4 regions of the Xanthocytophaga agilis genome follow, and region 1 is predicted to be linked to each of the others. Evidence: riboswitches for the same ligand, from Rfam matches in the RefSeq annotation. Region 1 holds a riboswitch; each other region holds the start of a gene.
What was found. Region 1 has a riboswitch for cobalamin ahead of QNI22_RS00200 (HoxN/HupN/NixA family nickel/cobalt transporter). Riboswitches for the same ligand answer to the same signal wherever they lie in the genome.
Positions count from the first base shown of each region.

Region 2: another riboswitch for cobalamin. It lies ahead of QNI22_RS30020 (ABC transporter substrate-binding protein); the one in region 1 lies ahead of QNI22_RS00200 (HoxN/HupN/NixA family nickel/cobalt transporter).
Region 3: another riboswitch for cobalamin. It lies ahead of QNI22_RS39775 (TonB-dependent receptor); the one in region 1 lies ahead of QNI22_RS00200 (HoxN/HupN/NixA family nickel/cobalt transporter).
Region 4: another riboswitch for cobalamin. It lies ahead of QNI22_RS30005 (TonB-dependent receptor); the one in region 1 lies ahead of QNI22_RS00200 (HoxN/HupN/NixA family nickel/cobalt transporter).

Region 1 covers NZ_JASJOU010000001.1:36,721-44,807, reverse strand. The annotation lists gene QNI22_RS00210 (cobyrinic acid a,c-diamide synthase CobB) at 1-1,262, shown strand, start outside; gene cbiB (adenosylcobinamide-phosphate synthase CbiB) at 1,283-2,254, shown strand; cobalamin riboswitch at 2,274-2,470, shown strand; gene QNI22_RS00200 (HoxN/HupN/NixA family nickel/cobalt transporter) at 2,594-3,403, shown strand; gene QNI22_RS00195 (NAD-dependent epimerase/dehydratase family protein) at 3,413-4,255, shown strand; gene QNI22_RS00190 (sirohydrochlorin chelatase) at 4,230-5,207, shown strand; gene cobI (precorrin-2 C(20)-methyltransferase) at 5,229-5,936, shown strand; gene cobJ (precorrin-3B C(17)-methyltransferase) at 5,933-7,309, shown strand; gene bluB (5,6-dimethylbenzimidazole synthase) at 7,306-7,953, shown strand; gene cbiE (precorrin-6y C5,15-methyltransferase (decarboxylating) subunit CbiE) at 7,960-8,087, shown strand, end outside.
Region 2 covers NZ_JASJOU010000014.1:43,197-51,283, reverse strand. The annotation lists gene QNI22_RS30045 (hypothetical protein) at 29-808, opposite strand; gene QNI22_RS30040 (LytR/AlgR family response regulator transcription factor) at 1,046-1,753, opposite strand; gene QNI22_RS30035 (hypothetical protein) at 1,905-2,852, shown strand; gene QNI22_RS30030 (histidine kinase) at 2,834-4,537, opposite strand; gene QNI22_RS30025 (serine hydrolase domain-containing protein) at 4,705-6,084, shown strand; cobalamin riboswitch at 6,181-6,391, shown strand; gene QNI22_RS30020 (ABC transporter substrate-binding protein) at 6,423-7,655, shown strand; gene QNI22_RS30015 (FecCD family ABC transporter permease) at 7,652-8,087, shown strand, end outside.
Region 3 covers NZ_JASJOU010000031.1:13,929-22,015, reverse strand. The annotation lists gene QNI22_RS39800 (ABC transporter permease) at 1-2,326, opposite strand, end outside; gene QNI22_RS39795 (PadR family transcriptional regulator) at 2,347-2,673, opposite strand; gene QNI22_RS39790 (GNAT family N-acetyltransferase) at 2,845-3,318, opposite strand; gene QNI22_RS39785 (nucleotidyltransferase) at 3,434-4,186, shown strand; gene QNI22_RS39780 (metallophosphoesterase family protein) at 4,189-4,974, shown strand; cobalamin riboswitch at 5,287-5,473, shown strand; gene QNI22_RS39775 (TonB-dependent receptor) at 5,680-8,087, shown strand, end outside.
Region 4 covers NZ_JASJOU010000014.1:35,011-43,097, reverse strand. The annotation lists gene QNI22_RS30015 (FecCD family ABC transporter permease) at 1-551, shown strand, start outside; gene QNI22_RS30010 (ABC transporter ATP-binding protein) at 548-1,591, shown strand; cobalamin riboswitch at 1,626-1,828, shown strand; gene QNI22_RS30005 (TonB-dependent receptor) at 1,953-4,145, shown strand; gene QNI22_RS30000 (cob(I)yrinic acid a,c-diamide adenosyltransferase) at 4,215-4,793, shown strand; gene QNI22_RS29995 (hypothetical protein) at 5,311-5,718, shown strand; gene QNI22_RS29990 (sensor histidine kinase) at 6,056-8,087, shown strand, end outside.

The DNA.
Region 1 (8,087 bases):
CACTTGGATTATTAAAAGCATTAAGTCTTAGAGGATATAAGGTACAACCTTTCAAATGTGGTCCTGATTATCTGGATACCAAACATCACACATTGGCAGCCAGTCAACAAAGCATCAACCTGGATGCATTTATGATGAGTCAGGAACATATTCACTCTCTTTATAGATGGAATATACAGAATGCAGATGTAGCTGTAGTGGAAGGGGTTATGGGTCTTTTTGATGGTGCATACAAAATGCAGGGCAGTAGCGCAGAAATGGCAATATTATTGGATCTTCCTGTTATTCTGGTTGTCAATGCCAAAGCCATGGCTTATTCGGTTGCACCCTTGCTGCATGGATTTAAGACATTTGATTCCCGGCTTAAAATTGCAGGAGTGATTTTCAACTTTGTTACTACAGAAAGTCACTATCAGTTTTTAAAAGAGGCTTGTGAAGATGTAGAACTTGAAAGCCTTGGATATGTTCCTGCCAATCCGGAAATAAGTATCCCATCCCGTCATCTTGGACTTTCTGTTTCTTCTGAACACAATTATTCAGAAATAATAGAGAAAGCGGCTCTACATATTTCAAAAACCGTACAAATAGATCGGCTATTAGATCTTTGCACTATTCCAACTGCTCAGACTTCACCTGCTAATACTCCCAATATAGCTTCTCTAAAAATAGCAGTTGCACAAGATGAAGCGTTTAACTTCACCTATCCGGAAAATCTTCAAGTCCTAAAGCGATTAGGACAAGTCACTTTTTTTAGCCCATTACATGATACTATTCTACCTGAAGCAGATTTAATCTATCTGCCTGGAGGTTATCCTGAACTACATTTAAAACAGCTATCAGAAAACATATCCTTAAGAGATGCTTTGTTGGCTTATTGCCAAAACAACGGGTATGTATTAGCAGAGTGTGGAGGTATGATGTATCTGGGAAAATCTATTATCAATGCAGAAGGAGAAGAATATCCAATGATTGGATTTCTGGATATTACCACATCCATGCAGCATGCAAAACTTTCGTTAGGATATCGATCTGTATACCATAATGATAATATATACAAAGGACATGAATTCCATTACTCAATAATGACTACAGACAATGAAAGTACAACAGATATTCAGGTTAAAACAGCACGTCTGAAAGATATTGATGTACCTGTATATAGAAAGAATAATGTACTTGCTTCCTATATTCATTTTTATTGGGGAGAAGATTGCAGTTTTCTATATGATCTGGTAGGCATTAAGAATCTTCTCAATCTTTGACTTATACAGAATAATTCTACATGTCACACTCCTATTTAGTATTTCTAATTCCTCTGTGGATTGGTTATTTGCTTGACTTGTGTCTTGGTGATCCCCGATGGCTTCCACATCCTATCCGATTATTTGGCAATCTGATTTATTATGGAGAAAAACTTCTCAATAAGGACTCATTTCAAGTTATAAAAGGAGCACTCCTAACAACTACTCTATGTGTAAGCACATTTTTGTTTTTCTATTGGGTGATAAAATTCCTTTATTACATACACCCTGTACTCTATTACATATTCGCTTCAGTATTTCTTTTTTATGGTCTTGCCAATAAAAGCCTTTTAGAGGAGGGAAAAGAAGTCTTCGATCAACTCAATATAAAGGGTTTGGAAGCAGGTCGTAAACGTTTGTCGTGGATTGTGGGGAGAGACACCAGTCAACTGAATGCAAACCAAATACGTACTGCAGTCTGCGAAACCCTATCTGAAAATCTGAGCGATGGTGTAATTGCTCCTTTATTTTATTATGCATTAGCAGGGGTCCCAGGTATGATGACATACAAGATGATTAATACACTGGATTCTATGATTGGCTACAAGAACGACAAGTATTTTTACTTTGGAAAAGTTGCAGCTCGTCTGGATGATATAGTAAACTTTATACCTGCACGACTCACTGCATTATTGATGGTGCTGGTGACATTTAATACACGTGGACTTCAGTTTATTTTCCAATATGGTCATAAACATGCCAGTCCCAACTCCGGCTATCCGGAAGCTGCATTAGCAGGTATTTTGGATACGAGATTTGGCGGCCCGAATGTTTATCATGGTAAACTTGTTGAAAAACCTTTTATTGGTCATACTGTCAGAGATATTACCCATAACGAATTCTATCGAATCTATTATATTAATCATGCAACCACACTTCTATTTCTACTTATTATTAGCCTTACATATTATATTTTGAATAGATTGGATATACAAATACACTGGTTTTTGTAAAAATCTAAAACAGATATCTATCTTTACAACCACAAACTGGTTCTTCAGAATAATTTTCTAAAGATTAAAAGGGAATCCGGTGTAAGTCCGGGACAGTACCCGCTGCTGTAAGTTCATTCTACACGTTTTTAACATCTCCAGCCACTGTGAGATCTCTCATGGGAAGGCGTTAAAAACTGAACAAGTCAGAAGACCTGCCATTTGTGCAATCCATCCTGCTTCGGGAAAAAAGCAGAAGAGAGAGATGTATGGGCTTTGTGTGCCCAATCCCCTCTTAGTTTATATATCCCTACAGGTTTGGAGTCAGACTTACTGTTCACTCTAAATTTGTTACTCTTTATGTTGGAAATTACAGGGAATCATGTTTCCGGATTACTTTTACTTTTCGTATTAGGCTTGAGACATGGACTTGACCCTGATCACATTACTGTTATTGATGGATTTACTTACCGCCTTCATGAAACCAAAAGCCGTTGGGCTCGCTGGGTAGGAACTCTGTTTACATTCGGTCATGGACTTATGGTTACTGGAATTGCTTTATTCCTTAGCTTACTGCGGAACAGTTTTGAAGTACCCGAATCTCTCAACTTATTAATTGAATGGGTTCCATTGATTATGTTGGTCATAATTGGTATTTCCAATGTCATTACTCTCACTCAAAAACAAGAGGTAAAGACAGTTAGTCTACGTAAATGGTTACTGCCTACATCACTTACCTCCCACCTGAATCCATTCTCTATCATTTTAACTGGAATTATATTTGGATTCATCTTTGATACCTCTACTCAGATTGCTGCATTTGGCTATGCAGTTTCTGCTTCTGACCAATGGGTTTATGCAGTTATTGGAGGTTGTGTATTTTCAGGAGGTTTGATGCTTACAGGTACTTTCGACTCTCTTTATCTTAGCAAATTACTCCAGAAGTTTGATCAGAAACGGATTCGCAACCATCGCTTTAAACTCAATGTATTGATTACATTCATGTGTTTTGCAATTCCCGCCTATAAATTAAGCTGTATGGTTAATCCTGCACTGGAACTTGATGATTTCCAAAACAATGTAGTGGGGCTTGTATTTATAGGTTTAATCGCATTGTTGTATATCGACCTTTACATCCGTTACAAAATACATAGTAGAACAGCCCACTAATTTCATCAGATGAATTCTTTGACTATCAGTATACTAGGTTGTGGTTGGCTGGGATTACCTCTGGCAGAACATCTCTTACAAAAAGGATATCCTATTAAAGGATCGACTGCATCAACTACTGATATAGAAAAATTAAAAGATCGAAATATTATTCCTTATCATCTTGAAATCACAGATCAAAGTATTTTCTGTGATGATCTTGCTGGATTTCTGTCTTGTGATATTTTGATTGTCTGCTTTCCACCATCTCGCAGAGAAGACATTGAACACTATTATCCGGCTCAGATACAGCAATTAGTATCTGTCATGAAAACATCATCTTTACAACACATTTTATTTATCAGCTCTACTTCTGTCTATCGGGATGTGAATCGGGAAGTAACAGAAGCAGAAACACAATTGGCAGAAAAAGGAAGTGGAAAAGCGTTGCATCTGTCGGAATATCTTTTACAAAAACAATTTTCGACTACTTGTCTGCGGTTTGGAGGACTGATCGGCTATGACAGAATGCCCCATCATTATCTTCACAATAAGAAGCGGGTTACAGATGTCCATACGCCATTGAATCTTATTCATAGAGATGATTGTATCCAACTGATTGAAAAAATTATTGACCAAAATGTATGGGGAGAAGTATTTAACGCCTGTGCAGATACCCATCCTACACGAAAAGAATTTTATATGACAGAGGCAACCGTATATAGATTATCTTTGCCTGAATTTTCAGACAAATCAGCAACAGGTTATAAAATCGTCCGTTCTGACAAAATCAAACAAAGGTTAGATTATACATTTATCTATCCGGATATTCTGGCCATTTCAGCCATTGAAAAAAGCATCAACAAACACTAAATCTATTAACCTGTCAGTAGTGAAAAGAGGAATATTACTTTGTGGACACGGCAGTCGTGATAAAGAAGGCATTGAAGGCTTCAAGGAACTGGTGTTACTACTTAAACACCGTTATCCGGATCGTATAGTGGATTATGGCTTTCTGGAATTTTCTCATCCGGTATATGCAGCGGCAGTGGAACGGATGTATCTGGAAGGAGTACGTGAAATTACGGCTGTGCCTGCCATTTTATTTGCCGGAGGGCATGCCAAGAACGATATTCCATATGAGATGAATAGCCTCCAGCAACAATATGAGGGATTAACGATCAAGCTAGCCAGTCATATAGGCATCACACCATCCATTCTCCAACTGGCAAAGAAAAACATTGAAGTTCTGGAAGCTCAGCATCCACAAACAGATCGCAAAGAAACTTGTTTGCTGGTGGTTGGAAGAGGAACGTCTGATCCGGATGCAAATTCAGATGTGGTTAAACTTATGCGTATGTTATGGGAAGGAATGGGCTTTGGATTTGGAACTACAGCCTATATTGGTGTAACAACACCTTTGCTCAAAGACACCCTGCCTTTGCTGGAACATTTGCCTTTCCAACGTGTGGTAGTACTTCCAATCTTTCTTTTTACCGGAGTACTTTTAAAACGAATTTACGAACAGATAGATACCTTCAATAGCACCTCAGAGAAAGAATTTCTCTATACCAGTTCCTTTGAAACAGATGATCTGTTGCTCGAAGCCTTAAGTGAACGCATTACAGAAGCAGAAAAAGGAAGTCCTAATATGAACTGCCAGTTGTGTAAATACCGTACACAGATTGTTGGCTTTGAAAATGAGGTAGGAAAAGAACAGGTTGGGCATCACTTAGCAGTAAAAGGAATCCTTTTTGAAGAGGATGAGAAAATTGCAGAGAAGAAAGGGATTCTCTCTGGTGTAAAAAAGATTCTGGGCATTTAAGTAAAAACCAACACTAACTCATTGAAAAAAGGAAAGATATATGGTATTTCACTGGGTCCAGGAGATCCGGATTTGATTACAGTAAAAGGGCTGCGATTGTTACAAACAGTGGATAGAATTTACTATCCAGGCTCTGTAACTGAAGAAGGTACGACAACCAGTTATTCTCTTCCTATCCTGAAAGCGTATGATCTGGATGAAAACAAACTGACAGGAATGTTTTTGAAGATGTCAGATAATCGGAATGAAGCCCAACAAACGTATGCCAATACCTTTAAGCAAATGCTTACTGATTATCAGAATGGCCTGCAGATTGCGTTTGTTAGTGAAGGGGATATTTCTTTTTATAGTACCTTTTCCTATCTGTTAACCTACATTCAGCAACATCAGTTAGAAGTAGAAATTGTGGCTGGAGTTCCTTCGTTTCTATTGGGAGCAGCGGAGCATCAGATTCCGTTGGCCTTACTTACTGAAAAAATTGTCGTTCTGCCTCGTACAAGCAATGTTCTGCAACTACAACAGTACCTTTCTGATTTTGAAACGGTAATTCTCATCAAAGTCAGGAGCATTTTACAGGAAATAATCCCTGTCATCCAACAACAGGCGGTAATGCTTTTCTATTGTGAACGTTTGGGTACAGCACAACAATTCATCAGCACCTCACTGGAAGAAATCATGAACCGTGATATTCCCTATTTTTCATTGCTCATTCTCAAAAAACAATTATGAAGTTAAGTGTTGTAGGCATTGGTCCGGGTGACAAAGATTATATTTTACCTATAGCCCAGCAAGTACTATCGGAGGCGGATATTGTGATTGGTTATAGTTACTACTTTCAGTTTATTGAACATTTACTCAAACCAGGCTGCGAATGTATTGGTAAAGAATTAAGTGAGGAAGAAGCCCGAGCTCAACTGGCAGTTGAAAGATGTGAGGATGGCAAACATGTAGCGGTTATCAGTTCCGGAGATGCAGGCATTTATGCGATGGCATCTCTTGTTTATGAATATGCCCGTTTGTCTGCAAACAAAGATATAGAACTTCAAACCATTCCAGGTATCAGTGCTTTTATTGCATCAGCAGGTAAACTGGGAGCTCCACTGGGTCATGACTTTTGTTGTATCTCATTATCTGATTTGATGACTCCCTGGAGTACGATTGAAAAACGTATTTTGGGAGCAGCAACGGGTGATTTTGTTACCTCAATCTATAATCCCCGCAGCAAAAAAAGATTTTGGCAGTTAGAGCGGTTTCGTGAGATATTTCTTCAGCACAGAAGCCCGGATACACCTGTCGCTATCATCCGACAGATTACACGACCAGCTGAACAGATTACATTGACCACTCTGGAAAAGATGGATACCAGTCTGGTAGATATGTTTTCGCTGGTGATGATAGGCAATTCCCAAACCTATACATTTCAAAACTTTCTGGTTACTCCACGAGGATATCTATCCCGCAAACCGCAAACAGGGCAACAGATACAGGACGAAAGTTTCCGTCAGATACAACAACAGTTAAAACGTACAGATCTTCATCCAACTGATCAATGGGCTGTTATTCGTTGTATCCACTCAACAGCAGACTTTGAATATGAAAATCTGTATGAATCTTCTTTGGAGGCTATGACTCAATGGAATCTCTATCTAAAACAAGGTGGAACCATTGTCACAGATGTTACGATGGTACAAGCTGGTATCACCAAAGCCTTTACACAACAATACAAAACTCAGGTTATTTGTTATCTGAATGACCCTCGTGTTGAAGAGTTATCCATCCAAGAAGAACTGACTCGTAGTCAGGCTGCTATGCGAATTGCTACAGAGGAACATCCTACTGCCTTATTTGTAGTAGGCAATGCTCCCACTGCCTTGTTTGAGCTTTGTGATCAGTTGATTGACCAAAAGATTAAGCCTGCGGGCATTATTGCCGCTCCTGTAGGTTTTGTTAATGTAGTAGAGTCCAAATTAAAGCTAAAAGCTATTCCTACTGTTCCTTATGTTCTAATAAAAGGGCAAAAAGGAGGAAGTAATGTAGCAGCAAGCATAGTCAATGCAGCATTTACACTTGATTCATTTTACCAAACGGATACAGGTATATGACAGAAGGAAAACTATTTACTCAGGAAGATGTACAATTGCTGGAAGAGATTATTCTTAACCGCCGGGATGTAAGAGGAAATCGGTTTCTGGATAAACCATTAGGAGATGATACTCTGGACAAACTACTGATGGCAGCCCTGCATGCCCCTTCCGTTGGATTTTCACAACCCTGGGAGTTTGTCATCATCAAAGATGAGACTATTAAAAAGCAGATTCGGGAAAGCTTTGAAGAAGAAAATGAAAAGGCAGTCCAATGCTTTTCGGATGAAAAACAAAAACAATATATCAAGTTAAAATTGGAGGGCATTCTGGAAGCCCCTGTGAACATTGCCATTTTCTACAAACCATCTGCAGAAGTGGTGCTGGGTCAGACCAGCATGAAGGAAGCGGGGTTGTATAGTGTAGTCTGTGCGATTCAGAATATGTGGTTAATGGCACGAGCACTTAATATTGGATTAGGTTGGGTAAGTATTCTTGACGCAGAAAAAGTAAAACAAATCCTATCTGCCCCAGCATCCAATCAATTGATAGCGTATTTGTGCCTGGGGTATGTAGACAGATTTTTCACACAGCCTGAACTGGAAACCCTACAATGGGAAAAACGCAAAGAAAAAGATAAAGTAGTTTTTTACAATACCTATTGACAGCAGGTGGCAGATTATATTGTAATAGGACTAGGAAACTCTACTGAGTTTAGATTACAGGAAGATATACTATCCTGCCTATCTTCCTATACCATTTTCTCGGGAGGAAAACGACACTATGCACTGGTCAAAGA
Region 2 (8,087 bases), on a different contig from region 1:
AAACAACACATTCACCAATGGTTATTATTTACAAGTATTCGTGTGTAACCAACCAGTTAACTATACGTTTCAAAGCTTCTACATTACGATCTACACCAAGAAGAACATTCACAGTGTCTTTAATTCCGATATCTACAAGTTGCTGATTATTATCTTTTAATGTGGTTATCTGACAATTTTTTGCGTTGTTTCCTCCTGTAAAACTAACTTTAGCTACAACCACTCCGGTGGGTAAACTAATTTCATACGTATCCAGGTCTGACCGAGTAGTTACATCTTTAAAGGCCCCTATGATCTTAAACCCTTGCTCTATAGTTTTATCTTCCTTGAAAGATATTGGAGAAAAACGGTCTCTACTTACAAGTGTATAGTCAACAGCAACCTTAGGGCTTCTTCCTTTTTTGGCAATAAACTCTGTAACCATTTTGGAATCTAACTGGTCATTTACAATAATTCCACTGTTACCAATCAACTTTGCAAATGATTTCTCAGCACCAAGCTTTGAAAGAGCAAATATTCCGAGTTGGCCTGTAGTCAAAAAAGTTATTCGATAATAATAGGTTGAGTTATCATTTGCATTGTCTTCATATTCTGTTGCAACCGTTGCAATAGCCAGCTTTTCTCCACCTATCGAGAATACTTCATACGTACTTGTCAGCCCCATATTCTCTTTATCTTTTATCCTATTGACTTTTGCCAGATCTTTGCCATCAATTTTAATAATACCATCTTTATACTCTACTTTTTGAGCATACACAGAGCTAACGACAAAGACTAAGACTAAAACTTTGACTACTAATTGTTTCATAAACAAGTGGGTGAAATGAATAAAGAAAAATTATTGAGAAGTTATTTTCTATAGTTTTACCAAACCTACCCACTGCCATAAATCTTTTATTTACGAAATCATACTTTCTGTTTCTAGCAGATAAGATCTCTCGTCCCAGCTTATACAACCATTAATTATTCAGATTCATCAAAGTAAACAACCAATCAGTATATAAAATAAAACTTTAAGCTCTTTTATCTACTATGAAACTTATACTCAACGTTCTCCAAATAATTTTACCTTTAAACTTCTATATCGTGTACGTCCCACAGGTAATAACTCTCCATTAGTAAGCAGAACTTTGTAGCTACTACCTGACTGGACTATAATTTCTTTGATCTGTGAAGTCTCCACCAGATACGATTTATGGATTCGTTCAAAGGTATGAGGTAAAAGTTGTTCCAGCCGTTCCAGCGATTTATCATGGATTTCTCTTTTTCCATTTTGCAAATGAAGCTCCGAATAAATTCCAGCCCCTTTGATATAACAAATCTCCTGAACATCTATAAGTATGCTATTTCCTCTCTTTTTCACAGCCAGAAACCTTACTCCCATGGTAGTGACTTTCTCTTTAGCAGAAACTCGTAAAAAAGCCTGACTTAACCGGTCTTCACTAAAAGGCTTTGGTACAAAATCCAGTACACCATACTCAAAGGCGGTAATAGCTTTGTCTTTATAAGCAGAAACAATAATGGTATGAAAGGATTCTGCAACAACAGCTTTTAATAACTCAAAGCCATCTGCACCATTCAGGTTCAGATCAAGCAACACCAGATCAAAGGTATGTGTATTCAAATAAGATTGGCCCTCCTCCAACGATTCACAGATATAAAGTGCTTCCAGTATATCTGTAAAAAACTGACGTGTCATTCGTTCCAGTCGTCGGGAAATACGCCCTTCATCTTCTACAATAAGGATTTTCATTGTAGTAATTATGCTTCTGTTTTAAATAAGAATTGAGGAAACACACAAATACCCTATATTGTTATAATTATTTTAGGTTTATTATAAAACTATTCAGTTAAAACAGCATCTATATTGGTAATCTACAACTATAAACCTACACTCACCAAAGATGAAAAATATAGTATTTATCTGGGCAATGAGCTTCTGCCTGGTAACTGTCTATGGAAAAGGTACTTCTAAAAAACTATTTCTCTCCAGTACAAAAAAAACACACACTGTTTTCATTGAAATAAATGATCAGTTAGCTTATCTGTTCAGATTAGGTTACTGGAATAAACCAATGGGGTCTAGTTATAGCCTCATCCAGACTGATACATTATCAAGGCAGAGTAGTACAGATGCATATCTTTTCATTGGCACAAACACAAAGATCCAAAAAGATCAGAATAAGTTGTATGTACTCTTATCAGATACACCTGACAAGAAAGTCTTAAAGATAGAAATAGATACTGTTACTAATGAAATAGAAATTAACCAATACATAAATAATGGCTATTGGCATACTAACTTTTCTACCTTGAGTGTAGAAGTCAATGCTATGTATCCTATTGATCACTATAGCTTCTATGAAGGATACAGATACTGGGATAGGTTTACGAATACCCAGATTTATTATCAGGACTTCAGAGCTTTTGCAGATAACAAACTCAAAATTATACGAGACAGTGTCATAGAAGCCAAAAGTTCCCGAAGTCAACTTACTCAGCACACAGTCAACAACATTTCTACTATCTCTTATACAGAATTAAAAAATAACATGATAGAGTTATCTGACGACAGTGAAAGAGGTTATTTTAGCACCATAGTCCATGCCGTTTGTATGCAACGTACAGATCTTCTTTTTAAACTAGCAGACGATAATCCTTCTCTAAAAGAAAAACTTTTGTATGCTATTCAGGGAAAGGAATCTATCCAGAAAATCAGAGCAGCAGAAACCAATTCGCCTTTTAAAAGAGAAGTTATCAAAGACCGCAGACAAACTACAGCCATGCTGATTAAAGTTGGTACATTGTATGCAGTATTAGGAGTATTAGTTGTCTATCTGATAGCACGGTGAGGATGATAAATGGTAATGGTACTCTTCCAACCTTCTGGGACTGCACAACTTTCCAAACTCCATAACGAACCATAATTTTCTGTCAGCCGGGCTTGTATGTATTTCAAACCTGTACCTGTCTTCCCTATCAGAACAGGACGATTTCTGGCAAAGACAGTCAGTTCGTATTTTTTTGTTTGTGGAGTAGATTCAAAATATAACTGAAATCGAATGGAGCCATCCTCTAATGGCAAGCTATGGGTAATACCATTTTCCAGAATCGTATGTAAAATTGCTGGTGGTATATACTCTTCCTGATCAATGTTTAATTCTTTCCATTGGTAGTTAATTTCCTTACGATATTTCATCACTATCAGATGGCTTTGGCATAGTTCTATTTCTTGCCGGACAGGAATCAGGGAATGCTCAGCCACTACACTGAGCAATTCAAATTCTTTTGCTAGTGCTTCAATAAAAACCACACCCTCTTTAGGAGACTCTTCGACCCAATCGATAAGAGAGGTTAGTGTGTTCATCAGAAAGTGAGGTTGAATATGCTTTCTCAATAATTCATTTTTTAATCTCTCCGAAAGCAACAACGACGACTCATACGCTTTTTCCTGTTCACGGGTACGTACAGCCATCAGGTACAACATACACAAAACAATCAATACAAAACTTACAAACAGACTGATATCATAATACAGGAATATATGTACTATAAAACTGGCCAGTAAGCCCACCAACACAATTAAAGCCTCTTTGAAATACCTTTGGAGTGCAAATACAGTTATACCAACAGAAAAAACCCACATACATAACGTAAGTAGCTGTGCTGTCAGATCATAATGCCCATAGTACAGTATATATAACACCAGCAGACAAAATCCCAGCACAGATAAAAGAACGGGCTTTTGGGGTACTGAAAATTGTATAGCAAAATACCAGGGTACTAAAAAAGCAATTATAAGTGTGAGAACACCTATAACCTCCAGCCGTATATAAAAATGAGTGTAAGGAATATCTATATAGAATTTCAGGTATTCCAGCATCAGTAATGCACAAAAAAGAAAGCAAGCCATACCAAACATCAATACGGCAGATCTCTTTCGGTTTTGGCTATACAAAAACACATAATACAAGGCTGCCATAAGAAGTGCGCCAGCCAGCGTACACATAAAGCAGGTCTGCAATAAAGGTGATCGTATCAGAGAGGTATAGTCAGTAACCCGAACATGAACTCGCCGGTAGTTATCACTTATATATGCCTGTGACATACGCAAAGCTATTGTATGGGTACCAGTCACTACGGCAGAATCAGGAAGTAGGTAATAAGTATCAACAATTCCAGGAACTTCAGAACGCAGACTATCTTGTACAATACCATTCTTTCCAATTAGTTTTCCATCCCAATAACACTCAAATGCACCAAATGAATGAATAGCAAGACCCAAATGACCTGTAGATGACTGAGGCAATGTAATAGTAAATCTTATCCAGAACACCTTATTTTTTGTATCACTTCTTTGCAACATCCAGTTGCTATCATTATAGTTTGTAGCAGCCCATTGCAGGTTATCACCTATCTGAAACCGTGGTTTCGAAATTATTGGTTTAACAGGTGGATTGACAACAGATTGAGACTGGCAGGAAAATAAAAGAGCAATACAGACAAAATACCAACTCAATACATACAGTTGCTTCATATGAGGTTTTAATTTCCTAAAGGTAAAACGAATAACTGTACACTCTCAAATACCTCTCAGTCATTCACAAGAATATAGAGTAGTTCAGCTAGTTTTCCATAACAAAGCCTACCCTTGTTTATACTATTGCAAAAAACTACTATCCACCCAGGCAATCTGTGTAAACTATGAAATCTATCTTCATTTTCGTATTTGTACTTCTTACTACCTGTAGTTATGCACAGACAGATAAGATCAAACGTATTGACTCATTGTTACAAGCTGCAAACCAACGCGGAATCTTTAATGGCAATGCACTTGTGTCCCAAAAAGGCAAAATTATCTATCTGTCTTCGTTTGGCTACGCCGATGCGACAAAAAGCAAAATACTTACTCCTACAATGCGTTTTGATATAGGTTCCATCTCGAAAGAGTTTAATGGAGTAAGTATCATGATTTTAAAAGAAAAAGGAAAACTAAAGTTGGAGGACAAAGTATCAAAATACCTTTCTTTTCTTCCATCCTGGGCGGATAAAGTCCAGATCAAACACCTGATTCAGTATACCAGTGGCTTACCTGCCTCCAATGCAAGTTCCGAAGAAGAAGTTCGCACCTTTCTGACTCAGCTACCTAAACTGGAATTTGAACCAGGTACTGCTTTTATTTACAGTTACCTCAATGTGTATCTGCAACGTTGGATCATTGAAAAGATCTCCGGACTGACCTATACGGAATTTGTAAAGAAGTATATTTTCAAACCTTGTAAAATGTCTCAGACAGTTATTGACGCTTATACTGTCGATGTAACTACGGCGCGTCCTTTTGATAACAATTTTGTAGAGCCTGCTAACTTTACTCAAAGCCTTACCGGATGGCTTAGATTACCAGTAGAAGATCTCTATAAGTGGACTATTAACTTGCATTCATATCAACTCATTTCTGAAACTTCTTTTAAGGAACTGGCAGAAAGTTTTGGAGATAATGAAACCAGTCTTGGAAGTACTGAATTTGAAAACCAGCAACTTACCTGGCATCAACATCATGGCTCCAACTTTAACTATGAGGCTTTGATGTCCTGCAATGTGAAAGAAGGCATCACCATTATTCTGATGACCAACAACCAGAACTTTAAAGTGTATCCACTGAAAGATGCTATCCATGCTATTTTACATGACAAGCCCTATTCTCTACCCAAAAAATCAGTATATCTGGACCTACGGGAAAAGGTTCTGAAAGATTTTGAACAGGGGCTGGCCTTTTATCGTCATATTCGGGAAACACAACAAGACATCTATGACTTTTCATTTGAAATTGGCGATCTCATCAGCACAGGCAAATACCTGATGCGAAGACAAAAATTTGATGAAGCAATCCGTATTTTCCAACTAAGCCTGTTACTGAACGGCAAGTCTGAGGATATATCCTATAACTATGAACTTACAGGTGAATGTTATATGCGAAAGGGACTCCACCAAATGGCAATTCTCTTTTATACTAAAGCAACAGAGACAAATCCTCAGAATAAAAATGCCCAGGGAATGCGAGATAAACTGTTAAGTCAGTTGTAAAACTTTATCTCATACAGATCTTCACTACCAGCCTGATGTTCATACTTATAACATCGGGCTTTTTTGTTTCTCTCATCAAATCCATAAAATTTTCTTAGCTTTGCCATTCCTGGAGGTAGTAAGCGATACAACTCGTAGTGTTTACTTTAAAAGGGAATCCGGTGTAAATCCGGAACAGTCTCCGCTGCTGTAACCCCGTACTATCCAAGACTGACAAGATTATTATTCCACTGTTCATTTTTTGTACTGAGCGGGAAGGAGTCAGATCTGGGGAAGTCAGAAGACCTGCCTGTTGGGGTTTCATACTTATCGCTTTCGGAAGAAAGGCGCATGTATTCATGAAAACAAAACAAAACCTAACCCGAAGCAGCCACAAAAGGATTTTGCCGCTGTCTTCACTGGTTCGCTGTTCATGTTGGCTGGTAGCTCTCTACTGTCTGATAGGAATGTTGACCAGTTGCCGTTCCTCATCTCAATCGGATACTGTAGAGGAAACCACTGCGAACCAGCAAAACTATTTTCCAGAGAAAGTACAGATAGAGTATGCCAAAGGATTTACCCTCCAATACTTCAATCATTACAAGATAGTGCATATCTTCAATCCTTTTGAAGCGAAAGGAGATACAGCACGTTACCTTTTGTTACAACGTGGCACCCCACGTCCTGCAGGCTATGATCAATATCACAAAATTGAGATACCTGTCCGTAGTCTGGTTGGTATGTCGTCTATGCATGTAGGTCTGGTCAGTTTTCTTGATGCGCAGAATACATTAGTTGGACTGGGCAATCTGAAATATGTTTCCTCACCAGAAGTACTCAAACGAATTGCCAAAGGAGAAATTACAGAAGTTGGCAACGATCAAGCTATCAATGAAGAAAAGCTGATTGCGATGCATCCTGACCTGGTTATGACAGTAGGAAGCGCAACAGCCCGGATGGATCACTACAAAACCCTTACAGATGCAGGACTTCCTGTGCTGATTAATTCTGAATGGGTAGAAACTACTCCATTGGCACGTGCTGAATGGGTGAAACTAATGGCAGCCTTACTCAACAAAGAAGCACTGGTAAATGAAAAGTTTGTAAAAATTGCACGGGAATATAAACGGTTGTCAGACCTAACCCGCAATGTGAAACATAAGCCAAGTATCATTACTGGTATGACATACAAGGATACTTGGTTTCTTCCAGATGGTGATAGCTACATGGCTCACTTTTTTGAAGATGCAGGCACAGATTATCATTGGCGAAATGAGAAAACTACAGGTAGCCTACCTCTCAGTTTTGAAGCTGTGTATCCGATAGCACTGGAAGCTGAATACTGGCTCAATGTAGGATTCATTGATACCAAACAAGATATTCTGGCCAAAGACAAACGATATGGGGACTTTACCTCTTTTAAAACAGGCAAAGTCTATAATTATAACAAACGAACTAATGAACAGGGAGCTAATGATTACTGGGAGTCTGGTGCGGTAAGTCCTCACCTGATACTGGCAGATATGATTAAAATACTTCATCCGGAATTACTGCCTGATCACGAACTGGTGTATTACAAACAGGTACAATGATTTCCAATACTGAAGCTAGCCGTACTATGTCCAAATCCCATTCCTCCTTCCGGAAGATCGTGGTGAGTTCGTTAATTCTGCTCATCATTGCAGGCTTTCTGCTGGACATTATGCTGGGCTCTGTGTCTATTCCTTTTCGGGAGGTAGTACGTATTCTGTTTGAGCAAACATCCGAACAAACAGCCTGGCTTTATATTGTCCAGAAGATCCGTATTCCCAAAGCTATTACAGCTGTGTTGGTTGGATGTGGCTTATCTGTAAGTGGTCTCCAGATGCAAACGTTGTTTCGCAATCCACTGGCAGGGCCTTCGGAACTAGGTATTACAGCAGGAGCAGCACTGGGAGTAGCTGTTATTATGCTTTCCAATGGACATATTACCAGTATGCCTGCTATCCGGCAACTGGGCTTTTCTGGTAGCTGGTTGATAGTGG
Region 3 (8,087 bases), on a different contig from region 1:
TAAACTCTCTGACCCGACCCGCCACATTGAGTGAAACCAGCCCATACAATCCCAAACTTGCCAGCAATACAGCCATACAAGCAATTGTCCTGGTGAACTCTTCCATACGTGCTAACTGGCTAAAGAATATACCCCAGACATCTTCCTGATATCCACCCTGAAAGGGGCTATCCGGAAATAAAGCAGCCCACTGAGTCTGTAAGGCCTGATAGGTTTCCTCTTGTGAACCATTTTTCACTTGCACAGACAAAAACTGATAGTCTTTCTTGTCTGCTAACTTAAAAAGAGTGGGTCGAATCGGATTGTAAAAACTATGGGTATGAAAATCCTTTACCACTCCAATGATTTGATATTTTGTACTGTCTATCCGGAACTGGTGCCCAATCGGATTTGATAGTTCCATGTTTTTCACCAAAAGCTCATTGACAATGACTGTGTGTTTATCATTTTCAGACTGATCGTTAAAGTTCCGTCCATCTGACAGTTGCAAACCCATTGTATTAACATAATGAGCATCAACGGCTAACTGCTCCACTTCGTACTGGCGATTGGCAGGTGTATGAATTATCGCGGTAGAAATCTTTTTCCCAAGATGGTCTTTTGAACCTGCAAGTGAACGCACATTGGCATTCTGAAGCATTTTATCCTGTAAATGTTCATAGGCAGACTGGTTCGGAATGTTCACATACAATACATCCCGCTGATTGTAGCCCCAGCTACGCATTGTCTGAAAGGTTGTATTTTGCATATAAACCACAGCTCCTGTGATCAGAATACATGATAGGACCAGCTGAATACCCAAAAACAGCTTTGTCAATGGGTTCTTTTTGCCAAACTGCACTGAGCCTGTAAATATCTTTACAGCATCAAATCTGGAGATATACAAAGCAGGATATAGTCCGGAGGCAATACCTGTAAAAAATAAAATAGCCAGCAGAAACACCCAAAAGTTACTATCAATCAGATTAAGCTCCAACTCTCTGCCAGATACAGGAATAAACCAGGGAAGAAAAACAGTAATGGTCAGGATAAATCCCAGTACCAATGCAAAAAATGTTACAGAGATATTCTCAACTAAAAACTGAATCATGATTCGGACTCTATTGGCTCCAATGACTTTTCGTACACCAATTTCCTTTAGTCTTTTCGTAGTTGAAACAAGTGCGATATTGATATAATTGAAGCAAGCCAGAGCCAGCATAAACATACCTATGACAGGCAGTGCAACCAGACTTTCTATAGGAGGATCAACGGAAATATCATCCCGTATCTGTGCTGAATTTTTATGTAATGTTGCCAATGGCTCAAAGGCAAAGGAAGAGATTGCCCAGTCCTTCTGCACTTCTTTGTTTTGCAGAACTTTATACTTATCCATTCCCTGTTGAATAATCTTTAGATCAGATGGATCTTCTACCTGAACAAGGGTGGCATTGACCAAAGTATTCCAGTCATGTAATGCACCATCCGATTCGGATAAACGCAGGTTTTCAAAATTGATTAGAAAATCAAAATCAATGGCATGAGCTTTTGGAAAAGGAGCAGCTACTCCCATCACTTTAAACGTTTTGGTTCCAGCATTGCCTAGTTTTATATGAACGTTCTCACCAATGGGATTTGTTGCACCAAAATACTTAACAGACATTTCCTCGCTGAGAATCACACTATTTACATCTGCTAATGATTGGCTTGTTCCCCACTTCAGAGGAAAGGTAAGCATCTCTAAAAAGGTAGGGTCAGTATAACGTACCCGCTCGGTAAATACCTGATCACCATATTTTAGTACAAGATTTCTGTCTTCTATCCGACACACATGTTTAATCTGAGCAAAATCTTCCTTAAGCATTTGCCCCAGAGGCCCTGGTGTTTGTCCATATTGTTGTAGCGTACCTTCTCTATCTGCAAAAAAAGTAGTCAGGTAAACAGAATGTTTATGAGTATGGAATTGATCAATATTGTTGTCATAGGCAATAAAAGCATAGACAAGCATACAAATGCCAATAGCAACCGCTAAACCCATAATATTGATGAATGCACTCAGCGGGTTTCGCATCAAACTTCTGAACGAAATTTTGAAGTAGTTCTTAAACATACCATACGGGTTAGGAGATAGTGTAATACGTATATTTTTCATGATAAGCGGTCGCATCAGACGTATCATTTCCCAGGTATACATTCTTCGGGCCTGACGGTAAGAGAGTGTTTCCAGATTGTCCTGAAAAAGTTCTTCCATGTCTCCTTCAATCTCTTCGAGGTATTCTTCTTTTACAAACAGGCGCAAAAGCCGGAGAGGCCATTTGGGTGGAGCGTAGTGGTTAGGTTGTTTCATAGTTGTCAGGGTTTATTTAGTTAGGTCAACGATACATTTGGTATGGCTTCCCATAAACCAGCCCGAATGTCTCTCATTTCAGCAAGGACCTGATGGGCATAGGAGGTTGTGGCATAGATACGTTTGCGTTTGCCTCCTCTCTTCTGAGTAGCTTCTCCAAATTCCGAAGTAAGGAATCCTTTTTCCTCCATACGCTTCAGTGCCGACTGGATAGAACCTACACTTAGCTTTTCCTTCAAACGTGTTTCCAGTTCCCGCTTGATCTCTACACCATAGGCATCCTCCTGCAGCGCAGCAACTGTAAGCAATACCAGTTCTTCAAACTCTCCCAGTTTTGTTTTTTTCATTAGTTCAATATTATTCGTGATTGCAGTAAATATAAATCAATTTATTTAATTCGTAATTGCAGTTAATATATTTTTTGTAGGTAATACCAGAACTCAAGGTAGTGAGTTAAATAAATGAGCTACAGAAGGTTATTCAAAACAGAAGTAAACGCAGACAGATCAGTTGTTTACTTACACGGAGGCTATCTTTTTCCATTCAATACGTAAAGCCGACATCTTCTCTGATTCAAAACGAATCTCGGGTTGTATCACAAAACCATTCTTCTCATAAAATACCAGAGGCGAACAATAAGGCATTCCATTGGCTTTGCTATCCTTATTATGATCAATTACCCAGCCTAATAAGTGAGTTTCGTGTTCTTTGAGTGCATTGAGGAGTTTTTTTCCATATCCTTTCCCCTGAACAACCGAACTTATAAGAATCGCAAACCAGCGTTGCTCATCCCTTTTAAAGGTCGCAGCCCAGCCTATTATTTCTTCATCTTCTCTGAGCAGAAAATGGGTTTTATCTTCCAGTCCATCCAAATATTTATCAAATTCAGCAACGGACGCATACTGGAGTTTTTGAGGATATTCCTCATTCCACAGTTTCAGGACACTTGCTTTTTGCAAATCTGTAATGCCCTTTTGTATGGTAATATGCATAAGAGTTGTTTTTACTTAGTAACTGACAATCAATATTGTGAGGCACACAATTTTAGCTTTGCTTTTCTAGATGCGAATAGCTTCGGGAGAAATATCAAAGATTAAATATATTCATATGGTTAAGTGTAAAGTTACTGAGGAAGAAAAAAGAACAGCAGAAAAATTCTACAAAGAAGCTCTTACTATGCTCAATGAAGCTGGATTATCCTATCTCGTAGGAGGAGCATTTGCTCTGCACCAGTATACAGGCATCTATCGTGACACCAAGGATCTGGATATATTCTGTAAAGCCAGTGAGTATCCCAAGATTCTCAAACACTTTTCCTCTATGGGATATCATACGGAAATTACTGATTCCCGATGGTTGGCTAAGGTGTACTTTCACGATGATTACTTTATGGATATTATATATAACACAGTAAATAATATTTGTACAGTAGATGATAGCTGGATGGAAAATTCGTATGCGGGAGAGTTTTGTGGTGTACCTGTTCAGTTTTTATCTGCGGAAGAGTTGTTCTGGTGTAAAATCTATGTACAAAACCGGGAGCGGTTTGATGGAGCTGACCTGAACCACCTGATTGTGCGTTATGGAGACCGTTTGAACTGGAACCGGGTATGGACGCATCTGGAGATACATTGGCAACTACTCTTGGCTCAGCTGCTTAGTTTCCAGTTTTGTTATCCGTCAAAAAGAGATCTGGTTCCCCATTGGTTAATGGAGGCGTTACTGGCAAAAGCCAAGGAACAGTATGATTTACCAACACCACAACAAACGTTATGTCTTGGGCCTCTCATTGATCAGACGCAGTATGATATTGACGTACGGGAATGGAATTATAAAACAATCACAATGAAAAGCATATAGATATGAATTTGAAAAGCAAACAAATCGCTGCTATTGGCGATATTCATATTAAAGCGACTGACCGTGGCAAATGGAAAGAATGCTTTCAGTCTGTATCAGAACAGGCATTTGCGCTGATTCTGTGTGGTGATTTGACAGATACCGGACAAGCCAGTGAGGCTGAGATCTTGCTTGAGGAACTGAGTGTTTGCTCTATTCCGGTGATAGCAGTACTGGGTAATCATGATTATCATGATAATCAACAGGATGAAATCAGACATGTTTTATGTAATAACAAGATTCATGTATTGGATGGAGAATCAGTGGTTATCAATGGAGTGGGATTTGCAGGTGTAAAAGGGTTTGGCGGGGGCTTTGACCGGTTTATGCTTCCGCGCTTTGGGGAAGAAATGAATAAAGCGTATGTGCAGGCGGCAGTGGAAGAATCCTTGAAACTGGATCAGGCATTGTATCGCCTGGAGGGAGATGATATTGATATACTAAAAGTGGCTGTATTACATTACTCTCCTATCAAAGAAACGGTGGTTGGCGAACCTGAGGAGATTTTCCCTTTTCTTGGATCATCCTACTTAGCAGAACCGCTGGATCGCAGGGAAGTAACGGTTGCCTTTCATGGGCATGCACATCATGGACATCTGGAAGGTGCCACCAAACAAGGTGTAAAGGTGTTCAATGTTGCCAAACCTGTATTACATAATGCGGGTTATACTAATCCTTTCTTCTTGTATGAATTACCACTTCAGGAAAAGGAGAACCAACCTGTAGAACATCTGATAGTAGCACCATGATACTTGCTGGTCAGCAAATTCAGCATGTAATTGTTAGTAAACGATGAAACTTTCTCATCTTCCTAAATCTCATTTGAAACAAAAAGACACTGATTCGAATTATAGGTTCAAATCAGTGTCTTTTCATTAATAACTCTATCTTGATTCTTCCTAATATGATAATCCGTACCGGATACCAAAACCAGGGTTTATACCTCGCATAGCAAACAATCTTCTTATCCATGGAATTCCATGACAAAACAGGAATTAATCTAAACCTACGTCCAAATCCGATAAATAAAGTATATTCGCCCCTTCATGTAAGTTCTTTACTTTATACCCTCTGGAAGAGGTTCTGCATAATGCCGATTAATAGGGAATCGTGTGAAAATCACGAACTGTCGCGCAACTGTAAGTAACCTTCAAAGCGTATACCCTTGTTTGTCCACTGTATCAATGATATGGGAAGGATGGTATACGTGTTACAAGTCAGGAGACCTGCCTTTTCCAGTATGACAATGCTTTCGCGGTTTGAAGCACGGTCAGGTGTGGTGTTTTCTGTTCTGAAATTTTTACAAACTATGGATCTGAGGCGGTTCACGTAGATGAACCTCATCATATGCATACCTGTTTTCAGTCAGATCTCTCCCCTGTCTTTGATTTTATCCCTTGTTACATTGTGGAGTGTAAGAGCTTTTAACTATCCATCTTAACACAGTTAAAAGTATGCAAACACCTTATGGCTGCTATCCGCACACTGATAGCCAGAGCCACCTATTAACTGTCTATATACCGTTAGACAGAAAGAGTATTTTTGATGATGAGTCAACAAGTACCCATCAGATAGTAAAAGATCATGTCCTTGAGGCAAAAGTGGTAGGTAAAAATATTCCACCTGGAACCCAGCCTGTTTCATCGGCTTTCGGTCTGTTCACCAATCAATTACTCTACCAAACCTCGACCTTGTATTTCTCTATGAATAAGTCACTACAACATATGTTACCTCTATTTCTTTGTCTATTATTTCTGCCTTTATGTATGCTGGCTCAATCTGAAAAGGGTAGTATTTCCGGATATATCCAATCCGAAAATAAAGAACCACTCCCTAATATGACTATTGGCCTGGATGAAACGGCATATGGTACTACCAGCAGTGAAACGGGGCACTTTCTACTCAAAAATATACCTGCCGGAAAATATGTATTATCCATTAGTGGCATTGGCTATCAGGCATTAAAACAAACTATTGTGGTAACCGCAGGACAAAGAACTTCGCTAAATTATCAGCTTAACAGGAAGACCAATGAGTTGTCGGAAATAGTGATTACATCCGACAGAAAATCCAGTTTCACGGCTATTACCAAACAGGCAATTCCCCTGCGAGATATCCCACTGACTACCTCTTCCGTTTCTGTAAAGACTATAGAACAGCGTGGAGCGGATGATCTGGGTGAAGCAATGAAGAATACTACAGGAGTGCGTGCTAATAATACCTATGGGGGATTTCAGCATTTTACCATCCGGGGGTTCAGCAATTTCGTACTACTTGTTGATGGGGTCAGAGACGAAAGACACAACATCTCCACCAGTGCCCCTACAACGAATCTGGCTAATGTAGAAAGTATAGAAGTGTTAAAAGGTCCCGCTTCGGTTTTGTTTGGACATTCAGCGCTGGGAGGGATTATCAACATTGTTAGAAAGCGCCCAACGAAAGAATTTAAAGCGGAATTTTCAGCTACCTATGGAAGTTATAATACCCGCAGAATGAGAGCGGGAGCCTCCGGTTCTATCAGTAACCAGTTGCGGTATCGGGTTGACTTTGGAATGTCTGATACCGAAGGCTACCGATATTCTGGGTCTACTACAAACAATGCCTACCTGGCACTGGAATATACACCTACCAGTAAAGATTTGTTTTATCTGACAGTGGGTGTAAACAAAGACAACTATGATACGGACACAGGCATTCCTATGCTGGAAGGAAGTAAAAAAATACCTGGACTAGATGTCGATACGCGGTACAATGACCCTGCAGACTTTTTAAAACATACCCGTTTTGACTATCAGCTCAACTATGTGCACAAATTCTCCGAAAAAGTAAAACTGTCGGATCAGCTATCCTATTATGATGATAATATCCATTATTTCTCAACCGAAGAACTTTCTGTGAATGCGTCACTGGATTCACTGACCCGATCCTTTCCATTTTATTTCAATCACCTGACCAAACCGCTTCAAAACCAGTTGGAGCTTAGTAGTGAATGGCTAACTGGTTCTATTGTACACAAAGTATTGGTAGGATATTCACTCAGTATACTGGACAGGAAGACCTATAACGGAGATGTCAATGGTCCAGGAAAAAACGCTACAATTCCTATTCATAATCCGATTCTCAATCAGGGGTATATTTCCTTCACAGACCAGAATTATAGGGCTACTATGGAAAATGTGCATGGAGTATATATACAGGATTGGATCAAGGTTGCAGAGTATTTGAAAGCACTGATAGGATTACGATATGACATCTTTAATGGCAGCTACTATACCAATCAGGTAGACGCAACGCGGCATGTAACCGAAGAAGGCCCGAAATCAACTATTTCTAAAAATGCATTGACCTATCGGTTTGGACTGGTATATCAGCCTGTTGAGCCTTTGTCTGTTTATAGTTCGTATTCTACGTACTTTAAACCTTCCCGCCGTGTTGCACCCAATGGCGAAACGTTTGATCCGGAAACTGGTTATCAGGCAGAGATAGGCTCTCGTCTGCAACATTCCGGTTGGACAGCCAGCCTTGCTTTTTACTATATGCGAAAAGACAATCAGGTAGAAGCTCTTCCTGGAGGAATTTACAAACGGATTGGCTCAGCAGAATCCAAAGGGTTTGAAGCAGAAATCAACGGAAGTCTGTGGAAAGGACTGGATTTGACAGCAGGGTATACATTCTCTAAAGCAAACTACCTTCCATATGAGGGTAGTGAGATAAATCCGGTTGCAGGAAAAAGAGTATCTTTTGCACCTGTCAGTATGCTGAATCTGTGGCTAAACTATGAATGGCAATATGCAGCATTCAAAGGACTGAATATGGGAGCAGGAGTCAACTATATGAGTGACACGTTCACCAACAGTACCAA
Region 4 (8,087 bases), on a different contig from region 1:
TTGGAACCATTACCCTGTCTGTCATTAGTATATGGCAGTATTTTAGTCAACCTGAACAGTTACAGGAATATATACTATGGACATTCGGATCATTGGGCGGGGTAACAGAATATCATTTATATGTACTGACGGGTACAGTAGTAGTGGGGCTGGTATTAGCATTTGCCTCATCCAAAGCATTGAATGTTTTGTTATTAGGTGAAAATTATGCCCGAAGTATGGGCTTGACAGTAGGTTGGGCACGAGCCATTATTCTGGCAAGTACCAGTCTGCTTACTGGTAGTATTACAGCCTTCTGTGGACCTATTGGCTTTATTGGTATCGCCGTACCACAGCTAACACGTTCGTTATTCAATACTTCCAATCATCGGGTATTGATTCCCTGCACTTGCCTGATTGGTACATTGTTAATGCTAGCCTGTGATATTATTGCACATATGCCAGGTAGCCAGACAGTATTGCCGATCAATATAGTGACATCACTGTTGGGTGCTCCTGTTGTGATATGGATTATTGTGACCCGAAGCAATCTAAGAGCATCCTTTGTATGACAGCAAGAAAATCTATACTCACTGCTGTCGATTTGTCAATTGGCTATCGTCTATCTAAAGGGCAAACATATAAAATAGCTGGTCCTTTACAGCTGAACTTATGGCAGGGAGAGCTGGTATGCCTGCTAGGCCCAAATGGGGCAGGTAAGTCTACGCTGATGCGTACACTTGCAGGTCTACATCCTGCGCTGGAAGGTTATATTAGTATTACCAATTTACCATTGTCTGATTTAAAACCCCAGGATTTGGCTCGAAAACTAAGTATGGTACTTACAGAACGAGTAGAAGCAGGAAATCTGACAGTCTATGAACTAGTAGCATTGGGGCGTTACCCCTATACAAGCTGGCTGGGCAATCTCACAGCAGAAGACGTGATCAAGGTATATGAAGCAATGGATGTGATAGGTATAACAGCCTACCAACATCGTTCTATTCAGTACCTGAGCGATGGGGAACGCCAAAAAGTAATGCTGGCCCGTGCCTTGGCACAGGATACGGATATGATTATGCTTGATGAACCAACAGCCCATCTGGATTTACCCAGTCGTGTGGAAATGATGCAATTGCTGCATCAACTGGCAAAGAAAACCCAGAAAGCTATTCTGCTCTCCACTCATGAACTGGACTTAGCATTACAGGCAGCAGACAAAGTATGGATCTTACTACCTGATGGCAGCTTAGAGGTGGGTACACCTGAAGACCTTGTACTCAAAGGAGCCTTTGAATCAGCCTTCGCCCGCAAAGGACTTCACTTTGACCAAACAACAGGAAGCTTTGTATTACATAACGATAGCCAGGGTCCTGTCATTGGACTTAGTGGTCATAAGGATTTGGTATTCTGGACACGTCGCGCACTACAACGGGAAGGTTTTTGTATCGAAACAGACCAGACAAGTGCATATAGAATAGAGGCTTTATTTACTAACAATCAACCTGACTGGACTCTTTATCAGAACGGAATTTCTGTAAAATACAACTCTATGGCTGAAGTGCTAGCTGCACTTCAACTATGGAAAAAACAAATAAGTACAATTACCTGATACTAATTTAAATCAAAAATACCAGTAGAAGCTTGTTTAGCTTTCACATACAGGTGTTTACCTCTTCGATCTGATCAGGTAGACTTAAAAGGGAATCCGGTGCAAATCCGGAGCAGTCCCCGCTGCTGTAATCCTGTTTACAAAGCTTTTGATATACTATGTCACTGTCTGTTATCAGATGGGAAGACAATCAAAAGTCAGGAGAGCCAGAAGACCTGCCTGGATGAAATTTACACCCGCTGAGCTTTCGGGAGAAAAGTACAGTGCATAGTACTCATCATCAATCTATTATTAAGATTGAAGTGATATGCCTGTCCTTGCGTTCAGCTCATTGTTTTTATTCATTTAATTAAATTGAACTGTGAACTTAAGGCTATCTATTATTCTATTTATATTCGCTGTTATTCTGTTTCTTGTAACTGTTCAATCAGGTATTGCTCAACAACAGGTAGCTGATTCTATCCGGTCTTATCAATTAAAAGAAACAGTAGTTACGGCAACCCGTTCTTCTATAGAAAAAGAACGAATCCCTCAGCAAATCGATATTATCTCCCAAAGGGATATTAAACAAACATCCTTTATAGATGCTATAGATCTGGTAAAAAAGAACTCTTCAGTCAGTGTATTGCAGTATCCTGGTTTGCTGGGAGGTGTAAGCATACGGGGATTTCGGCCTCAGTTTAGTGGAATCAATCAACGGACACTGTTACTGATAGATGGTCGCCCGGCAGGTACCGTAAACCTGGCAACCATTGATCCGGGTAGTATTGAACGTATTGAAGTACTTAAAGGACCAGCCTCTGCACTCTATGGAGCTCAGGCAATGGGTGGTGTGGTGAATGTCATTACCCGAAAATCAACAGATAAAATTCACTCTTCTCTTTTGGCAGACTATGGTTCCTATAGTTCCTTACGTATTGGTGGTCAAACGGGAGGCAATCTGACAGAGAAGCTGGACTTTGATTTGTCTTTTCAATCCTTTAGTCGCAATGATGACTATAAAACCGGAAAAGACAACTGGTTGCGCAATGCACTTCATGGAGGTACGGCCATCAAATATTATATAAAACAACCTGCTACTGAAATCAATGACAGCCGTGGTGATGGAATCCGCAGAGATTATACACAACTGAGTTATTATTCGGGTTCACTACGGGCAGGTTATCAGCTTACTTCCAACTGGCGTCTGGATGTTCGGGGAGAACGTTTTCTGGCACGTGGTATAGAATCACCTAGTGACATTGAATATGGAAATACCCAGCCTAGTACCAAAGACATTGGTCGGGCAAATGGCGAAGTAAGTCTGGCTGGCACAATGGGCATTCACCAGCTTAGCCTAAAGGGGTATACTGCTCAGGAAACATCTGATAATTATACACTCGAAAATAATGGTGTAAAAATACCACCTTATCGTTCTTACCAAAGTCAATCTTCCTGGAAGGGAATACAGGTAAAAGATGTACTGAAACTAGGTATTCATCAACTTACTCTGGGTATAGACTATACCAGTGTATCTATTCAAACACATTCCTATTCCAATGATACGACAGAAACAAGACCTTACAGTCCTAACTATGCATTACGCTCAACAGCCATTTATGCACAAGGTCAGTTTTTCTTCCTGAGTAACCGCCTGACAGTAACGCCAGGCCTCCGGTTTGACAGAATTACATTTGATGTAAAAACGACTCCACTTCTTACTACCTATACGCCAGGCAAAGAAACCAATCCTTTTCTCAGTCCAAGTTTGGGTGCACAATACCAGATTATCGAACCACTGAAAGTACATGCAACTATTGGTCGTGCGTTTGTGACTCCGGATGCCTATCAGGTAGCTGGATTTTCTCAATCAGGTAGTAATAAATCTGTTGCGATTACCCAAGGCAACCCAGATCTGACCAATGAAAACAGCATCACCTGGGATGCAGGAATCCGATTTGTTAAACCTGCTATTGGACTTACTGCAGATATCACCTATTTCTCTACAGTAGTACAAGATCGTATTACAAGTCGTACTACTCGTTATACAACACCTGAATTTACTACCAGTGGAGATACAGTCAAATCCCGAACAACCTATGTAAACGCGAATAAAGGTGAGATACGCGGTCTGGAAGCAGAGGTAGCCTATGACTTTGGGGCATTGAAAGAGTATGCTTACTCATTGCGTGTATTTGCAAACGCTACTTCGATCTCCTATGCAAAGGAAATCACCGTAGCCACAGATGGTACTACAACTCGCAAAGACATTTACAATGTAGCATCGCTTACTATGAATTACGGTATTGAATACAATAACCTCAAAGGTGCTTCTTTACGACTCAGTGGACGTTATGTCGGTCATCGAAAGGATACAGACTATAATGATTTGTTATATCCGGAAATTCAGTATCCGGTCTTTATGGTGATTGATATGGCAGCATCTTATACCTATGCCCATCAGCACACAATAAGTCTGCTGGTAAACAATCTCACAGACGAAAACTACTATGAAAAACGAGGCTATAATATGCCAGGCAGAAATTTCACATTGCGTTACAGTTTTACCTTCTAATATAGAATTAAAGTTATAAGAGAATGGTAATCAATCTCTTATAACTTTACTATTAAATTTCACAAAATCATGAAAATATATACACGTAAAGGAGACAAAGGTACTACAGGACTTTTCGGAGGCAAGCGTGTGGACAAAGACGATGTCCGCGTTGAATGTATTGGCACACTGGATGAAGTTAATTCAACTATTGGGCTACTTCGTGTCAAACTAGGTTCTGAGCATGAGTGGCAGGCAAATCTGCATAAAATTCAGAAAGATATGATGGATATGATGTCACATCTGGCCCGCCCTTCGGATACAAAAAAAGTAAACACGAATCCTATACCTGAGGATGGCGCTGAGTTTTGTGAGAACTGGATTGATGAGTTAGAATCAAAGATGACCTCTCCGTCAGACTATTTTTTACTACCAGGTGGTAATGAGATCTCCGCTTTGTGTCATATGGTCCGTACCCAGATGCGTCGTGGTGAACGTAGCCTCACATCATTAATTAAAACAGATGAGGTACATGAGGCAATACCTGCCTATATCAACCGGCTATCTGACTTGTTTTTTACATTAGCCAGAGCTGAAATGGACAAAGCAGGAGTAGCAGAAGAAAAATGGCAATTATTCCTATACAAACGCTTTAAAGATAAAGCCTAATGATCAGGAAAAGTCCAACAGGAATATATTTCTGTAAGACACCTTTTATTCGGAACAATTCTCCAAATTGGACAGACCCCAGTATATCTTTTGGAATTTCTTTCTTTTTATTGTTTTTTTCTCTTTTTGAAAAGAGAAAAAAACAATACTTTTGTACCCATCTTTGTGTCCAATAAACTCTCGTATCAGGTAACATATTAAGCAGTTATACACTTCTAATCCTTCTTCGATATACTTATATCAAATAAGCGTAAACATACTTGCATTATCAGGAGAATCCAATTCTCTGAATCTATCTGATGTTTTCACTAAACTGTTGCATTTTTATGCAATGAATATTCCTGTATAGTATGTATGAATTCACTTCATTCATATAAGATAATGCGCACTTTACTAGTAAGTTATAGTGAAAAAATATAGTTGAATCCGAACTTTATTTCGGATAAATTTAAGACCCCGTTATTTAGTAAATCTAATCATACTCAACATCACACAAACAAAACAATGGTTTAATCCTATGACTAAGCAACTGAGTAGACAGTTAATTACATTGGAGCAGTGGCAGGATATTTTTCCTACACAATGGCGCAGAATCCAACATCGTAAATTGGATCATATGTGTCAAACGGTTGAAAATTTCTACAAGCAGACTCTCGATATAAGACTGCTGTTTGATAAAGATGGTCAATCCACCTTTTTCCGAAACGTATACTATCAGGACGCATCTATCAAGGTAGGAGATATTACTCTACGTTTGGAAGCAAGATCAGGCGGCTATCAATTAGGAAAGGATCCTGTTAGAAAGCTATCTGATTTTATTCAGGCTCTTACTGCTCAAACTGGAAATACACTTCAGTGGCAGGATGAAGTATGGGATGTGCTGGAAAAACGTAAAAGTCGTATTGAACAGGCATCATCCAAATAAAATTATTCTCTATCAAAAATCGGATCAAGGTTGCTTATACAATCTGTTGTTTGACATTTTAATTTGTAAATGATTCATTATACAATAACAATGTAAAGGATCTGCTTTAAAAAGGATTAAAAGTATAGAAAATAAGCCTTGCCTGGCATTCACCGGACAAGGCTTATTTTCTATACTTTTTTTTCTTTACTTTACAGAAGTATCTGAGAAACAAATATACAATCAGTATCTGTTTTATTATTTTTCCATCCGGTTTCTTCAATCAGACGCGGAGAGTGACAAAGACATACTTTATCAGGCAAATCCATTCCATATTGTTTACCTTATCATTTATATAATGGAGGCAGCTCTGCATTTCTCCAAAAGAATAACACTATTTGTTAGAATACTGGCAAGTATTACCATTGTACTTGCTATTCTTGGTCTCATAGGCTGGCTATTTAACTACTTACCTCTACGTACTTTCTTAATCAGCAATGCTGTAATGAAAGTCAATACAGCAATTTTACTGATTTTAGCAGCAGGTAACCTTATTCAGATGGCAGGTAAGAGACCTTATTTCTGGCTAGTGCTTCTTTTGTCCGGAATTATTGTACTGATTAGCATTGCCATTATGCTTGAACACTGGCACATTCTTGCATTGAATCTGGATGAGTTGCTGGGAACTGATTCCAAAATAGGTTCCTCCTCTCCAGGCAGAATATCCATTGCAGGCGCAATCTGTTTTTTCTGTATTGGAATAGCCTTTCCCTGTTTTATTTACAAAAGGTATAGGGCAGGCCATATACTTTCCATTATTGTATTTTTGACTGGCTACCTGATCTTTCTGGGACATCTGTTTCAGATCAATGACTATTACGATTTCAAAAGCTATTCGGCTATGTCTGTGCATAGCAGTTTTGCATTTCTGTGTCTAGCCCAAGGGCTCCTCCTTTTATATCCTCAACATGGCATTGTATCTATCGTTACAGGTCCTTATCTGGGTAATCTGATGGCCCGTTATGTATTTGGTATTGCGATGCTAGGAGTTCCACCCATTATTGTACTCTATCTGTACGGACTCAATCAGAACATATATACTCCTGCCATGGGAGCGTTGTTTATCCTGATATTCTTTTTTACTACTATTTTCCTAATCTATCATTTTATTTTTTCCAAGGTAAACCGCTTGGATCAGGAACTTCACAAAAGATATGAACAATTATTGTTAGGAGAAGAACTGAGTCAAGTTGGAAGTTATGAGACTGAGTATAAAAATTTTACTTTTCGAGGCACTCCACAACTTTACCGCATCTTTGGCTGGCCAACTGTACTAGCCTATACAGACAGCTCTCTGGATCTTTTGTATAAGATTATTCATCCGGATGATGTAGAGCGTGTCAGGATAGTTGTGGACAAGGCCCTTAAAGAGATTGCCCCCTATAGCATAAATTACAGAGTAATCCTTCCGGATGGGCAACTAAAATATATTTATATCAAGGCTCGTGTATATAAAAATCAGGATGGTATTTTATGTGCAAAAGGCACTGCGATGGATGTAACAGTGACCAAACAACAGGAGGCTCAATTACAGGAACTTAACCGTGAGCTAACCTTGCGAAATGAAGCAATACAATCTACCAATGAAGAATTACAGGTGATGAGTGAGGAACTAAGTTTAAGTAATGGAGCCTTACGGGTAAGCAATGAAGAACTAACAGCGTTAAAAGCAGATCTTGAGTTTAAAGTTTCTGAACGAACAGCACATCTGGAAAGAACACTTTCCGAACTGAAACAGAGAAATGAGGAACTGGATCAGTATGTATATAAAGTATCACACGACATCCGCTCTCCGGTAGCCTCTATTGCAGGTCTCCTTAGTTTGATAGAGGCAGAATCTGATCTGGAGAAGAAACACCAGTATATTCAGCTCATAGGTAATCGGGTAGATAGGCTTGAAGAATTTATCAACTCAATCCTGAACCATTCTCGTAGTTTGTTTAATGCACTGGAGTATAAACCCGTTTCCCTAAACAAAATAATTCAGCAATGTCTACACGAACTGGAATATTATCCTGGCTTTGACCAAGTTCAGGTTGTCATTGATATGCCAGCATCAGACATCATTCAAAGTGATGAACTTCAGTTATTAATTATCTTTAAAAACTTATTATCTAATGCCATCAAATACCACAATCCCCGTACTGAAAGCAAAGTATGGATATGTGTGAGTTATACAGATGAGTATACAAACATTCAGATACAGGACAATGGAATAGGCATTGCGCCGGAATATCTGGGAAAAATATTTCAAATGTTTTTTCGTGCTACCCAACGAGCAGATGGGTCAGGGTTGGGCCTTTATATCGTGCGACAGGCAGTGGACAGAC